DNA from 2 places in the Streptomyces sp. NPDC093795 genome. Region 1 is predicted to be linked to the other one. Evidence: riboswitches for the same ligand, from Rfam matches in the RefSeq annotation. Region 1 holds a riboswitch; the other holds the start of a gene.
The links. Region 1 has a riboswitch for glycine ahead of gcvT (glycine cleavage system aminomethyltransferase GcvT). Riboswitches for the same ligand answer to the same signal wherever they lie in the genome.
Positions count from the first base shown of each region.

Region 2: it holds a riboswitch for glycine, as region 1 does, so the genes downstream of both, gcvP (aminomethyl-transferring glycine dehydrogenase) here and gcvT (glycine cleavage system aminomethyltransferase GcvT) in region 1, are expected to answer to the same signal.

Region 1 covers NZ_JBIWIO010000010.1:162,932-170,490, forward strand. Annotated here, with positions in the region: gene ACIRB7_RS25840 (L-serine ammonia-lyase) at 1-832, opposite strand, end outside; gene glyA (serine hydroxymethyltransferase) at 1,009-2,277, opposite strand; gene gcvH (glycine cleavage system protein GcvH) at 2,310-2,693, opposite strand; gene gcvT (glycine cleavage system aminomethyltransferase GcvT) at 2,771-3,895, opposite strand; glycine riboswitch at 4,082-4,181, opposite strand; gene ACIRB7_RS25860 (AAA family ATPase) at 4,333-4,995, shown strand; gene ACIRB7_RS25865 (enhanced serine sensitivity protein SseB) at 5,120-5,860, shown strand; gene ACIRB7_RS25870 (enhanced serine sensitivity protein SseB C-terminal domain-containing protein) at 5,954-6,745, shown strand; gene ACIRB7_RS25875 (ABC transporter permease) at 7,109-7,559, shown strand, end outside.
Region 2 covers NZ_JBIWIO010000003.1:9,615-17,173, reverse strand. Annotated here, with positions in the region: gene ACIRB7_RS08870 (glutamate--cysteine ligase) at 1-1,415, opposite strand, end outside; gene ACIRB7_RS08865 (hypothetical protein) at 1,898-2,488, shown strand; gene ACIRB7_RS08860 (DUF5999 family protein) at 2,821-3,027, shown strand; gene gcvP (aminomethyl-transferring glycine dehydrogenase) at 3,153-6,038, opposite strand; glycine riboswitch at 6,216-6,315, opposite strand; gene ACIRB7_RS08850 (PRC-barrel domain-containing protein) at 6,429-6,794, shown strand; gene ACIRB7_RS08845 (DNA polymerase IV) at 6,825-7,559, opposite strand, start outside.

The DNA.
Region 1 (7,559 bases):
CGTTCTCCTCGTTCACGGCCATCGCGTAGAGCGTGATCCACTCCATCGCGTGCGCCGCCGGGTCGCCCTCGGAGCGGAGCTTGCGGGCGGAGGTCGCGGCGCGGCGGCGGACCTTCAGGCCGCCGGGCAGGATCCCCTCGCGGGACATGCCGCGCGAGACGCAGGACTGCATGACCCGCCAGATCTCCAGGAGGCCCGCGCGGATCTCGTCCTCGGTGCGCCAGGCCTTCTCGTTCTCCAGCATCATCGCGGAGATCGACAGGCCCGTCTCCTTCGCCAGGCGCAGCAGCTCGTCGCCCGTACGGAAGGGGTACTTCAGGGCCGTGTCGTCGGGGACGATCGGGTTCTCGCCGGCCACGGCGTCCTCGTCGACGACGAAGCCGCCGCCGACCGAGTAGTACGTCTTCTCCAGGACGAGGCCGCCCTCCGCGTCGTACGCGAAGATCGTCATCCCGTTGGCGTGGTACGGCAGCGCCTTGCGCCGGTGCAGTATCAGGTCGGCGTCGAAGTCGAAGGGGATCTCGTGGGCGCCGAGGAGGTTGATCCGGCCGCTCGACTTGATCCGCTCGACCTCGTCGTCGGCGGTCTCCACGTTCACCGTGCGGGGCGAGCTGCCCTCAAGACCGAGCAGGACCGCCTTCGGGGTGCCGTGGCCGTGGCCGGTCGCGCCGAGCGAGCCGTACAGCTCCGCCCGGACCTTCGCGGTGTGGGCGAGCAGGCCCTCGTTCTTCAGCCGGCGGGCGAACATCCGGGCCGCGCGCATCGGGCCCACCGTGTGGGAGCTCGACGGGCCGATGCCGATCGAGAACAGGTCGAAGACCGAGATGGCCACGGAGAACTCCTTGTGGGGGGCTAGACGCCGTTGTCTGCCGGGGTGGAGCAGAAAAGCGTGAAGGCAAGCGGTCGGAACCGCGCGATGACATGGGGTGGGGCACCGCGCTCACTGTCCAGTGTGCGCGATGCCCCGGAGGTGTCGTACGAACGAAACCGGAACTAAATCGTACGAAACTACTTCAGGCCGGGGTACAGCGGGTGCTTGTCGGCGAGCGCCGTCACCCGGGCCTTCAGCGATGCGGCCTTGTCGGCGTCGAAGCCGGGCTTCAGGGTCTCCGCGATGATGTCGCCGACCTCGGTGAAGTCCTCGGCCTGGAAACCGCGGGTCGCGAGCGCCGGCGTACCGATGCGCAGACCCGAGGTGACCATCGGCGGGCGCGGGTCGTTCGGGACGGCGTTCCGGTTGACCGTGATGCCGACCTCGTGGAGGCGGTCCTCGGCCTGCTGGCCGTCCAGCTCGCTGTCGCGCAGGTCGACGAGGAGCAGGTGGACGTCCGTGCCGCCGGACAGGACGGAGACACCGTGGGCGGTGACGTCGTCCTGGACCAGGCGCTCGGCGATGATGCGGGCGCCGTCCAGGGTGCGCTGCTGGCGCTCCTTGAACTCCTCCGTGGCCGCGACCTTGAAGGAGACGGCCTTGGCGGCGATCACGTGCTCGAGCGGGCCGCCCTGGAAGCCGGGGAAGACCGAGGAGTTCAGCTTCTTCGCGAACTCCTTCTTCGCGAGGATGATGCCGCCGCGGGGGCCGCCGAGCGTCTTGTGCGTGGTGGAGGTCACCACGTCCGCGTACTCGACCGGGTTCGGGTGCAGACCGGCGGCGACCAGGCCCGCGAAGTGGGCCATGTCGACCCACAGCTTGGCCTCGACCTCGTCGGCGATCCGGCGGAACTCGGCGAAGTCCAGCTGGCGCGGATAGGCGGACCAGCCCGCGATGATCACCTTCGGGCGGTGCTCCTTGGCGAGGCGCTCGACCTCGGCCATGTCGACCAGACCGGCCTCGTCCACGTGGTACGCGACCACGTTGAACTGCTTGCCGGAGAAGTTCAGGCGCATGCCGTGGGTGAGGTGACCGCCGTGCGCCAGGTCCAGACCCAGGATCGTGTCGCCGGGCTGGGCGATCGCGAAGAGGGCGGCCTGGTTCGCGGAGGCGCCGGAGTGCGGCTGGACGTTGGCGTACTCGGCGCCGAACAGGTCCTTGATCCGGTCGATCGCGATCTGCTCGGCGACGTCGACGTGCTCGCAGCCACCGTAGTAGCGGCGGCCCGGGTAGCCCTCGGCGTACTTGTTGGTGAGGACGGAGCCCTGCGCCTCCATGACGGCGACCGGAGCGAAGTTCTCCGAGGCGATCATCTCGAGGGTGGACTGCTGACGGCGGAGCTCGGCGTCGACAGCGGCGGCGACGTCCGGGTCCAGCTCGTGGAGGGGAGTGTTCAGAAGCGACATGAATCGATCCCTAAGGGGTCTCGGGCCCGGTCTCAGTTCCCGGAGGCGGAGAACTCGGTGTACGCGTCGGCGGAGAGCAGATCGTCCGGCTCGCCCGCGACACGTACCTTGAACAGCCAGCCACCCTCGAACGGAGCCGTGTTCACCAGGGACGGGTCGTCCACCACGTCCTGGTTCGCGGCGACGATCTCACCCGTGACGGGGGAGTACAGGTCGCTCACGGACTTCGTCGACTCCAGCTCGCCGCAGGTCTCGCCCGCGGTGACGGTGTCGCCGACGGCGGGGAGCTGGGCGAAGACGACGTCACCGAGCGCGTTGGCCGCGAACTCCGTGATGCCGACCGTCGCGACGCCGTCCTCGGCGGCCGACAGCCACTCGTGCTCCTTGGTGTAACGCAGCTGCTGGGGGTTGCTCATGGCCTGATTCTCCTGGATCGGGGGAGTGCTGATGAACGTGGGTCTTGCGGGGTGAGACGCGACGTGAGACGGATGCGTCACTTCTGGCGCTTGTAGAAGGGCAGCGCGACGACCTCGTACGGCTCGTGGGTGCCGCGGATGTCCACACCTACACCCTGGGTGCCGGGCTCGGCGTGCGCCGCGTCCACGTACGCCATCGCGATCGGCTTTCCGAGGGTCGGCGACGGGGCGCCGGAGGTGACCTCGCCGATCACCACGCCGTCCTTGACGACGGAGAAGCCCGCGCGGGGGACCCGGCGGCCCTCGGCGACCAGGCCGACGAGCTTGCGCGGCGGGTTGGTCGCCGCGCGCTCGGCGGCGGCCTCCAGCGCCTGGCGGCCGACGAAGTCGCCGTCGTTGGTCGTCTTCTCGAACTTCACGACCCGGCCGAGACCCGCGTCGAAGGGGGTGAGGGCGGTGGTCAGCTCGTGACCGTACAGCGGCATGCCCGCCTCCAGGCGGAGCGTGTCGCGGCAGGACAGACCGCAGGGGATCAGGCCGACGCCCTCGCCCGCCTCGGTCAGCGCCTTCCAGACGCCCTCGGCGTGCTCGGGCTTCAGGAACAGCTCGAAGCCGTCCTCGCCGGTGTAGCCGGTACGGGCGATCAGCGCGGGCACGCCCGCGACCGTGCCCGGCAGGCCGGCGTAGTACTTGAGGCCGTCCAGGTCGGCGTCCGTGAGCGACTTCAGGATGCCGGGGGACTCCGGGCCCTGGACGGCGATCAGGGCGTACGCGTCACGGTCGTCGCGCACCTCGGCGTCGAAGCCGGCCGCGCGCTCGGTCAGCGCGTCCAGGACGATCTGCGCGTTGGAGGCGTTGGCGACGACCATGTACTCCTGTTCCTGGAGCCGGTACACGATCAGGTCGTCGAGGATGCCGCCGTCCTCCTGGCAGATCATCGTGTAGCGGGCGCGGCCGTTGCCCACGGTGGAGATGTTGCCGACGAGGGCGTGGTCGAGGAGCTCGACCGCCTGCGGGCCGGTGACGGTGATCTCACCCATGTGGGAGAGGTCGAAGAGACCGGCCCTTGTGCGGACGGCGAGGTGCTCGTCGCGCTCGCTGGCGTACCGCAGCGGCATGTCCCAGCCGGCGAAGTCGGTCATGGTCGCGCCCAGCGAACGATGCAGGGCATCGAGGGCGGTCAGGCGGGGGGCAGTGCTCATGGGGTGGCTCCCGGGTCCCAAGGGCGTGATCGGTGACGAAACACATGACGGCGAGGACGTCCTCCCCATCTGTCATGGAACCTGAGAGGTTCACCGAGAGCATCTCGTCGCCGGGAGTTCGGCGCCGGGAGTTCGGCTTGCACCTTGGGTGGGGACACAGCAGGGTGTCCCGCTTTTCAGATCTGCCTCATCCGCGCGGTACGGGGCCTGAGAGATTCAAGGGAGGGTCTTGCTCCTTCGGCGTCCGGACACGCTGGGCGGTCCGGAACTCTCCCGCGCGGATTCGAGCGGCCGGTATGCGATTGTGTGGCGACTGTGCGCGCCTGGCGGGCACATCATTGCACGCGAGCTCGGCGGGGCATATCGCTTGTGTCCCATTACCGTTTCTTTACACTTTGTGGGCAAGGGTCTCCCGAGGCCCGGCAGGGGGAGAAGCGATGAGGATCCAGCACAGCGGCGCGTGCGCGCCGAGTACGGGCATACCGTCCCAGCGAGCCCGCGCCAGGACCCGCGGCCGCGGCCGTCTCCTGCGGGACCTCCGCGAGCGCGGCGGCCGGGGCCCCCGCACCCTCACCTTCGCGGCCGGCGACCTCGTCGTGGTCTCAGGACTGCCCGGCAGCGGCAAGTCGACCCTCATGAGGCGCGCCGCCGCGGGCGCCGGCATCGACTCCCAGGACGCCCGCGAGCGCTGGGAGGCCCGCATGCCCCGCCTCGTGCCGTACGCCCTCTACCGCCCCCTGGTCCGGCTCGCGCACTACGCCGGGCTGCGCCGCGCCCTGCGCTCCGGCACCGGGGTGATCGTGCACGACTGCGGCACCCAGTCCTGGGTGCGCGGCTGGCTCGCCCGCGAGGCCCGTAGGCGCGGCCGTGCCCTGCACCTGCTCCTCCTCGACGTCTCCCCGGACACCGCTCGCGAGGGCCAGCGGACCCGCGGCCGGGGCGTCTCCGCCTATGCCTTCGCCCGGCACCGGCGTGCCGTCGGCCGGCTCGTCGAGGCCGCCGAGTCCGGCCGCCTCCCGCACGGCTGCGCCTCGGCCACCCTGCTCGACCGGGACGCGGCGGACGCCCTGCGGAGGATCGAGTTCCGGGAGACCGCCTGACGGACGCGCCCGACCCGGCGCACTCTCGCTTCCGTACCCTTTTCGCCACGGTGGCGCCGAGGCGGCGTTAGGGTTCTGCCGGGCGGCCGGTGCGGCAGGCCGTGCGAGAAGGGGATACGGGACCGTGGACGTGACGTGGCCGAGCAACGAGCTCGAAGAGGTCCTTGCCGCCTCACTCGGCAACCCGGCGGCCGGCGGCCGCCTGGTCGAGGTGCTCGGGCGCAGCCCCGTCTGGGTCCCGCTGCCCAACGGCGGCGGACCCGAGAGCCCCGACCTCGACCTCGCCACCATGGAGCTCGACGGCGCGGCCTACGTCCCCGTCTTCAGCTCCGAGCAGCAGTTCCTCGCCTGCGTCGGCAGCCACATGTCCTTCGCCGTCGCGCCCGCCCGCGACTTCGCCCGCGGCCTGCCCCCACAGCTCGGCATCGCCGTGAACCCCGGCGGCACCGTCGGCGTCCCGCTGCCCCCGCCCGCCGTCGCCGAACTGTGCCGCGTCGGCCGCACCCCGCTCGACGGGCCCGCCACCGGCGGCCGCGTCCGCCTCTTCGAGCCCGACTGGCAGGACGACCCCGTCGACTTCCTCGCCGCCGCCTCCGCCGAGTTCGAGGCCACCGGCGTCGTGACCAGCGCCCGCCGCGCCCTCGCCAGCGTCGAGGGCACCGAACCCGCCCTCTTCGTCGGCGTCCAGCTCGCCGCCTGGGACGGCGTCGACCGCAACGCGCCCCTGGACGCCCTCGGCCGCGCCCTGGGCCGCGTCGAGGTCGCCTGGCCGGTCAACCTCATCCTGCTCGACATGGCGCAGGACCCGGTCGGCGACTGGATGCTGGAGCGGGTGCGCCCCTTCTACCAGCGCGCCGCCGGGTGACCGGCTCCCCGCTCGGGGCGTGACCGGCGCCCTAAGCTGAACTGAATCATCGGCTGGACGAACGTGGTGAACGGAAGAGGGGCGGGACCCAGGGTGAGCGCGTCAGGCACTGCTGCGGCTGGTCAGGTCGAGCACATGCTGCGCCAGGTGGCACCCGGACGCTACGACGCGTACGAGCAGCTCCTGCACGCCCTCGCCGACGGCGAGCTGTGGATGCTGCTCTGGCACGGCTCTCCCGGCGCGTCCGACGCCCAGTACGGGAACATGGAGGTCGACGGCTTCGGCTACGCGCCCTGCGTGACCTCCGCGCAGGAACTCTCCGCCTCCGGCTGGACCCGCGCCCACGAGCTCGTCACCGGCCGCGAGATCGCCCGCGCCCTCTACCCCGACCGCTGGGGCGTCTGGCTCAATCCGCACGCCCCCGGCGGCGGCGTCGGCATCCCGTGGGCCGACCTGCGCCGGATCGCCACCGGCCTCGACCGGATGCCCGCGGGGCCGCTGCGGGTCACCGAGCCCGCCCTGGAGATCCCGCAGTTCTACGCCCTGCTCACGCAGAACGCGCACCGCACCCCGGCCGTCAGGGCGCTGCGCCGCGGCTGGGTGCAGCCCGCGCTCGGCTCCCCGTACCTCGCCATCGGGCTCGACCTGTACGACACCTCCCCGGCGGCCGTCGACACGGTCCGCGCGATGATGCGCCAGTCGATCGGCGCCGTACCCGACGGGCTGCCCGTCTCGACGGTCGCGCTCTCCGACGCGTACGACCCGGTGGCCCTCTGGCTGCGGGCGAACGGGCGGCCCTTCTACGACCGCGAGGCGCACGCGGGCCGCGGCTCCGCGCCCGTCCCCGGGTACGGCTACCCGCCGCCCGCGCCGTCCGGATACTGAGACGCCCCTCTTCTCGCGTACCGTCCCACCGGCCTCCGGAGTTCGCCCCGGAGGCCGTCGTTCGTCCCAATACCGACGGCGGACCGCCCAGTTGAGGGACATGTCCGATTAGGGGGAAGAGGCCCCGAGATGGTCCGCTCACGTGATCGTGGCGTCCGGATAACGGAAGTCGCAGCACCGCATCACGTTTGAGCAAACATTCCCCGTCAGGGCTGGCGGGTGATCACAAGCGCATTGAAGACTCCCCGGAACACCGGGCGTTCGGCTCCTTTCGAGCCGGTGCCCAGCAGGTTGTTCCACCGAGCCGCTACCCGCGGCGGGCAAGTGGCCGGCTACCGGCGGCCGAGAGGGGTCCTCACCACGATGACGGCACCACTGCACAAGGCGAGTGCGGTCGAGTCGACCGCCACCGCCGACGCCGCGCCCGACGCACCCGGCACTCCGGACAACTCCGGCGCCTCCGGCAAGGCGATCGAGGGCCGCTCGCCCTGGAAGATCGCCTGGACCCGCCTCAAGCGCGACAAACTGGCCCTCGCGGGCGCCTTCGTCGTCCTCTTCCTCGTCCTGGTCGCGGTCTTCGCGCCGGTCATCGTCGGCCTCCTCGGCCACCCGCCGGACGAGTTCCACGAGGACCAGATCGACCCGCTCTTCGGCACCCCCATCGGTTCCTGGGGCGGCGTCAGCTCCGAGTTCCTCTTCGGCGTCGAGCCCGTCAACGGCCGCGACGTCTTCAGCCGGATCGTCTACGGCGCCCGGATCTCGCTGCTCGTCGCCTTCCTGGCGGCTGTCTTCGCCGTCGTCCTCGGCACGATCC
Region 2 (7,559 bases), on a different contig from region 1:
GCCTCACGGTCGAGGCCCGACTCCAGGGCCCGGTGGAAGGTATCGGCCTGCCAGGAGGCGCCGTTCACCCGTCGCAGACAGCGTTGTTCGATCACCCCGAGGTAGAAGTCCCGGTCGGCGGGTTCGATGTGCCAGGCGTCGAGCCCGGCCGCGGCGAGCGGCAGCAGTTCGTCGAGGACGAGCCGGACCGCCGGCACGGTCGCGATGCCGCCCGCGCGACCCGAGCGGGGCCAGCGCAGCTCCGCCTCGATGCCATGGCGGCAGGCCGTGTCGAAGTTGGCCTCGGCGTCCTCGAAGGTCATGCGTTTCCAGACCGGCCGGGGGTCGTCGGCGAGCGAGCGTACGAGCCCGTAGTAGAAGGCCGCGTTGGCGATGACGTCGGTGACGGTCGGCCCGGCCGGCAGCACCCGGTTCTCGACGCGCAGGTGCGGGACGCCGTCGACCCAGCCGTAGACGGGCCGGTTCCAGCGGTAGACCGTGCCGTTGTGCAGGACGAGTTCCGCCAGGCGCGGCACCCCGCCCTCGTCGAGGACGAGGAGCGGGTCCTCCTCGTCGCAGATGGGCAGCAGGGCGGGGAAGTAGCGGAGGTTCTCCTCGAAGAGGTCGTAGACCGAGTCCACCCACCGCTCCCCGAACCAGGTGCGCGGCCGGACGCCCTGCGCCTGCAGTTCGGGCGGGCGGGTGTCGGTGGCCTGCTGGAACAGCGGCGGCCGCGACTCGCGCCACAGTTCACGGCCGAAGACGAAGGGCGCGTTGGCGCCGAGCGCGATCTGGACGCCGGCCACCGCCTGCGACGCGTTCCACACGGCCGCGAACCGGGCGGGCGTCACCTGGAGGTGGAGCTGGACCGAGGTGCAGGCCGCCTCGGGCACGATCGACTCCGAGGTGCACAGAAGGCGTTCGACGCCGTGGATGTCGAGCGTGAAGTCCTCGCCACGGGCGGCGAGGATCTGGTCGTTGAGAAGCGTGTAACGGTCGGCGGCCGAGAGGTTCTCGAAGACCAGGTCGTCCTGCGTGAGCGTGGGAAGTATCCCGATCATGATGACCCCGGCGTCGAGTTCCGCCGCCTTGCGGTCGGCGTATCCGATTCCGGTTCCGATCTCCTCCGCGAGCCGGTCGAAAACACGGCCACCGAGCTGGTGGGGCGCGATGTTCACTTCGAGGTTGAACAATCCGAGTTCCGTCTGGAAATCGGGGCTCGCGATCTTTTCCAGAACCGGCCCGTTCAGCATGCGGGGCAGCCCGTCGGCGCCGGCGAGATTGAGTTCGATCTCCACGCCCATGAGATTGCGGGGACGGTCGAACCGCTTCTCCGCCAACAGCCTCGCCAGCCCCGCGAGACACTGCTGGAGCTTTCTCCGGTACTGCTGCCGGTCGGACGGGCCGAACCCGTCGGCCACGACCTTCTCCCCCATCGAAGCGTCCCTCCCCGAGTGGCCGGCCGCCACCACGGCCGCGTGTCACGGACGATGATGCCCACCTCGCTGATCCACAACGCCTGCGGAACAGTGCTGTCGGACGATAGGCTGGATGCAGCACCCCACCGGCACATTCCGAGGGCACAGGGCAATCGACATATACCAATGTCCTATTGTCACGGAACCCCGGGTCGACATTCAGCCGTCCGCCTCCGCGAGGAATAAGCAGGTGAGAGCGGCACCACCGCGGGATTCCGCTTCTACAGCCCGTGATTTACGGCCTGATGACGCCTTGTCAGGAATATCGACGACGTCTAGCGGAAACACTCTGTGAACACGTGTCGTATAAACTCCGCGGACGAGGCAGAGTGTTGGCGCCCGGGCCATGGCCATGTGGCCCTCCTCTGGCCCCGCCCGCCGACAGCGCCGTCGTACCTGCCCACGCATCACCGTGTCTCCTGAGCGAGAGGCGACCCACCATGCTCCGACCCTCCCCGGCCCCTGCGCCGGCCCTCCGCAGTGTCCTCGCGGCCCTCGGCTCCCCGACCGCCGTCCACGAGGCGCGAACCCCCGCCCTGCGGGCCGCGCAGGGACCACTGAGCCCCGAACTCCCCCTGCCCGTGCACGTCCTGGACGTCACCGGAGCAGCGGGCCACGCTCCCCGCATCCGGCTCGCCGGCTGGCGTTTCCTCATCAGGAGCGGAGACCGGGCGATCGCCGCCGCGGACACCATGCTCACCCCCGACGGCTGGTCCTTCTCGCACTTCTTCGAGGGGCCGTACGTCACCGCCACCGAGCGGGCGCTGCTCCAGGCCGAGGCGCTCCCCGTCCCGTACCAGCCGCGGCTGCTCTCCGTACCAGAGCTCTACATGCTGACCCTGTGGCTGCACGCCGACCCGGAGGCGGACGGTGCCACCGCCGCCCCGGCCGCGGCCGACCTGATGGTGCCGCTCGCCCCCGCGCCGCCGGGGATCGCGGCCCACCGCGCCTATCAGATCGCCGATCTCCTGCCCGTACTCAGTACGCGACTCGCGCCGCCGCCCCTCATGGGCTCGCCGGCGCCCGCCTGATACACCGCACGCGCACCACCGCCCCGTGACCCGCCCGGGTCACGGGGCGCACTGCTGTCCGGACATCCCGCCCGAACACGCCACCCGAACACCCCTCCCGGACGGACTAGCCCGCTCGGGCCATCCCGAACCACCCGAAGAGACGGTGCAGTTGAGCTGAACCGCCCCTGCGGGTGACGCGTCTTCCCAGGAGAGGACGAGCTGTCGCGAAATACCTGCGGAAGGGCGTCCATGGGGCAAGACTGGGACCGGAACCGAACCGACCGACGGGGGCGGCGATGAGCGCGAAGAGCCGCAGGACATCCACCACGACGCAGCGAAAGAACCCACCCATGTGCCAGCACCAGCCTGCCTGTCCCACCGCCGACTCCGCCGACCGGGAGGCGGCCCGACCGACGGCCCACCACCCGGAGCAGGGCTGGAGCCTGCTGTGCAACGGCGTCCTGCTCTTCGAGGACACCGGTGAACTGCTGCCGGACGGGCAGATCATCGCCCCGCACCGGCCGCTGACGGTGGGACGGGTGACGACCGCCGCCTGAGGGCGCGGCCCGAAGCCGTACGAGCGACATCCAGGAAACGCCGAGGGCCGGCCCGGAGAGAATCTCCGCACCGGCCCTCACGCCATGCTCAGCGGCGGTACGCGTCCCCCGCCACGCTCACGGACTCAGTGGTCGTACTCGTCCATCGGCGGGCACGAGCAGACCAGGTTCCGGTCACCGAAGGCACCGTCGATCCGGCGCACCGGCGGCCAGTACTTGTCGGCGGCCGAGACCCCGGCCGGGAAGACCGCCTCGTCCCGCGTGTACGCGTGCTTCCACTCGCCGCCCAGGGCGGCCGCGGTGTGCGGGGCGTTGTGCAGCGGGTTGTCGTCGGCGGGCCACTGCCCCGAGGCGACCTTCTCGATCTCGGCCCGGATCGCGATCATCGTGTCGCAGAAACGGTCCAGCTCGGTCAGGTCCTCGGACTCGGTCGGCTCGATCATCAGCGTGCCGGCCACCGGGAACGACATCGTCGGCGCGTGGAAGCCGTAGTCGATGAGGCGCTTCGCGATGTCGTCGACCGTGACGCCCGTCGCCTTGGACAGGGGACGCAGGTCCACGATGCACTCGTGGGCGACGAGACCGGCGGGACCGGTGTAGAGCACCGGGAAGTGCGGCTCCAGGCGCTTGGCGATGTAGTTCGCCGCGAGCACGGCGACCTGCGTGGCGCGCTTGAGGCCCTCGCCGCCCATCAGACGCACGTACGACCACGAGATCGGCAGGATGCCGGCGGAGCCCCACGGGGCGGCCGAGATCGGGCCGACACCGGTCTCCGGGCCCGCGGTGGGCTGGAGCGGGTGGTTCGGCAGGTACGGGGCGAGGTGGGCGCGGACACCGACCGGGCCGACGCCGGGACCGCCACCGCCGTGCGGGATGCAGAAGGTCTTGTGCAGGTTCAGGTGCGACACGTCGCCGCCGAAGTGGCCCGGCTTGGCGAGACCGACCAGGGCGTTGAGGTTGGCGCCGTCGACGTACACCTGGCCGCCGGCCTCGTGCACCTCGGCGCAGATGTCGGCGACGTGCTCCTCGAAGACGCCGTGCGTCGACGGGTAGGTGATCATGAGGACGGAGAGCTCGTCGCGGTACTGCTCGATCTTGGCGTGCAGGTCCGCCACGTCGACCTCACCGTCGTCGGCGGTCTTGACGACGACGACCTTCATGCCGGCCATCACCGCGGAGGCGGCGTTGGTGCCGTGCGCGGAGGACGGGATGAGGCAGACGGTGCGCTGCTCGTCGCCGTTGGCGCGGTGGTAGGCGCGGACGGCGAGCAGACCGGCCAGCTCGCCCTGCGAACCGGCGTTGGGCTGGATGGACACCGCGTCGTACCCGGTGACCTCGGCGAGCCGCTCTTCCAGTTCCTTGATCAGCGTGACGTAGCCCTGCGCCTGCTCGACCGGGGCGAAGGGGTGCATCTGACCGAACTCGGGCCAGGTCACCGGCTCCATCTCGGTCGTCGCGTTCAGCTTCATCGTGCAGGAGCCGAGCGGGATCATGCCGCGGTCGAGCGCGTAGTCGCGGTCGGCGAGCCGGCGCAGGTAGCGCAGCATCGACGTCTCGGAGCGGTACGCGTGGAAGACCGGGTGGGTCATGTACGCGTCGGAGCGCAGCAGACCGGACGGCAGCGTGTCCTCGGTGGTGGCGTCCAGCGCCTCGACGTCGGCGGTGACACCGAAGGCGCCCCACACGGCGGCGAGCTGGGCGCGCCCGGTGGTCTCGTCGCACGACATGGACACGTGGTCGGCGTCGACGCGGTACAGGTTGACACCGGCCTCACGGGCCGCGGCCACGACCGCGTCGGCCTTGCCGGGCACGCGGGCGGTGAGGGTGTCGAAGAAGGCACCCTGGGTCAGCTCCACGCCCCCGGCCCTCAGACCGGCGGCGAGGATCGCGGCGTACCGGTGGGTGCGCTGCGCGATGCCCTTGAGGCCGTCGGGGCCGTGGTAGACGGCGTACATACCGGCCATGACGGCGAGCAGCACCTGCGCGGTACAGATGTTGCTGGTGGCCTTCTCGCGGCGGATGTGCTGCTCGCGGGTCTGCAGGGCGAGGCGGTACGCACGGTTGCCGTCGGCGTCGACGGAGACACCCACGAGACGGCCGGGCAGGGAGCGGGCGTGCTTGTCCTGGACGGCCATGTAGCCGGCGTGGGGGCCGCCGAAGCCCATGGGGACGCCGAAGCGCTGCGTCGTACCGACGGCGATGTCGGCCCCGAGCGCACCCGGCGAGGTGAGCAGGGTGAGCGCGAGCAGGTCGGCGGCGACGGTGACGATCGCACCGAGCTCGTGGGCGGCGTCGATCAGCGGCTTGATGTCGCGGACGGCTCCGGAGGCACCGGGGTACTGGATGAGCACGCCGAAGACACCACGCTCGGCGACCTCGGCGGGGATGCCCTCGCTCAGGTCGGCGACGACGACCTCGACACCGGTCGGCTCGGCGCGGGTCTCGATGACGGCGATCGTCTGCGGCAGGGCGTCGGCGTCGATGAGGAAGACACCGTTCTTGACCTTGCCGACGCGCCGGGACAGCGACATGGCCTCGGCGGCGGCGGTGCCCTCGTCGAGCAGGGAGGCGCCGGAGGTGGGCAGCCCCGTCAGGTCGGCGACGACGGTCTGGAAGTTCAGCAGGGCCTCGAGACGGCCCTGGGAGATCTCCGGCTGGTACGGGGTGTACGCGGTGTACCAGGCGGGGTTCTCCATCACGTTCCGCAGGATCACCGGCGGCGTGAAGGTCCCGTAGTAGCCGAGGCCGATCATGGGCGCGAGGACCTGGTTGCGGTCGGCGAGCGTACGCAGCTCCGCGAGGACCTCGGCCTCCGTCCGCGCGGCCGGCAGGCCCAGCGCCTCGGTGTTCTTGATGACGTCCGGCACCGCGGCGGCCGTGAGCTCGTCGAGCGAGCCGTAGCCGACCTGGGCGAGCATCTTGGCGCGCGCCTCGGCGTCGGGCCCGATGTGCCGCTGCTCGAACGGGATGCCCTGTTCGAGTTCGGAGAGCGGAATGCGGTTGGCGGTCATGTACGGAGGCCTCCTGGTCGTCACGACCTGCGAGGGGCACCACGGCGCGGGTACCCGGACGGCCTCCCCCTCTGTCATCTCAACCTGAGAGTTTCACCGGCACGCCTCACGGCAGGCCGGCTTTCACCGTCGGTGAGAGCGCATGCCGTCGGACACCGCTCTGCTTTCCAGAGTGACCTCGTCCGCGCGGTACAGGGGCCTGAGAGATTCCGGGGAGGATTTGCTCCTTCGGCGCCCACCGGAAGATTTCTCCGGTGGACTCTCCCGCACAGGGTCGACAGCCACAGCCAGCCTACCAGCGCGGTTACGGCTCCTATCGCTCAAGTGGCCGACATCGCACATGTGCACTTTCGTAGGGGGTACGTGCAGTTGCGACCAGTTGGAGGGACCGTGCAGACCGATATCGATCCGCGCAGCCTGATCGGCCGCAAGGCGTTCGACCGCAACGGACACAAGATAGGAACCGTCGACGAGGTGTACCTGGACGACGCGACCGGCGTCCCCGAGTGGGCAGCCGTCCGCACCGGCCTCTTCAGCCGGGACGCCTTCGTCCCGCTGGACCCGAGCGACCTGCTCGACGACGGCCTCCACGTCCCGTACGACCGGGCCCTCATCAAGGACGCCCCCGACTTCGGCGTGGGCCGCCACCTCTCCCCCGAACAGGAACTCCAGCTCTACCGCCACTACAGCCTGGCGCTCCCCCCATCCCCCACGGACACCCCGGACACCGACTTCGGCCGCCTGGCAGGCCAGTAGCACCGCGACGGCGCCACACGGGACGGCGCCTCACCCCCGCCCCACCAGCGGCAACGCCTCCCCCGGGACGAGGTCCGGATCATCCACCGCGAAGGTCCGCACCCGCCCCGGCTCCGACCCCGGCTCCTCGAACCGCACCGTGACCCGCCCGACCCCGCTCCCCTGCACCCACCCCGCCCCGTACACGGCGTGCCGTACGTCATGCCCGGGCGCCCAGTGCCGCTCCATGGGCTCGTCGGCCGCGGGCTCCACGGCGTCCACAGCCTCAGCGGCGGCGACATCAGCCACCGAAGCGGCCGCGTCCCGCGCCTCGGCCTGCGCGAACAGATCCTCCTGCGTGTAGTCCGCGAGCCCACTGACCCCGACCCCCAGCAACCGCACACCCCCCGTCGTGTCCACCGCGTCGAGCAGCCGCCCCGCCGCCTCCCGCACCACCCCCGGGTCGTCCGTCGGCCCCCGGAGCGTCTCGGACCGGGTCAGGGTCGAGAAGTCGTACCGCCGCACCTTCAGGACGATGGTCCGCCCGGAGTGCCCCGAGGCCCGAAGCCGCCCCACACACCGCTCCGCGAGCCGCTCCACCTCCGTCCGGATCCGCACCCGGTCGTGCAGGTCCACGTCGAAGGTGTCCTCGACCGACACCGACTTGGCGTCCCGCTCGGCCACCACGGGCCGATCGTCGTACCCCTGGGCCATCCGGTACAGCGAGGCCCCGTGCGCCCGGCCAAGGAGCCGTACGAGCTCGTCCTCGCCCGCCTCGGCGAGGTC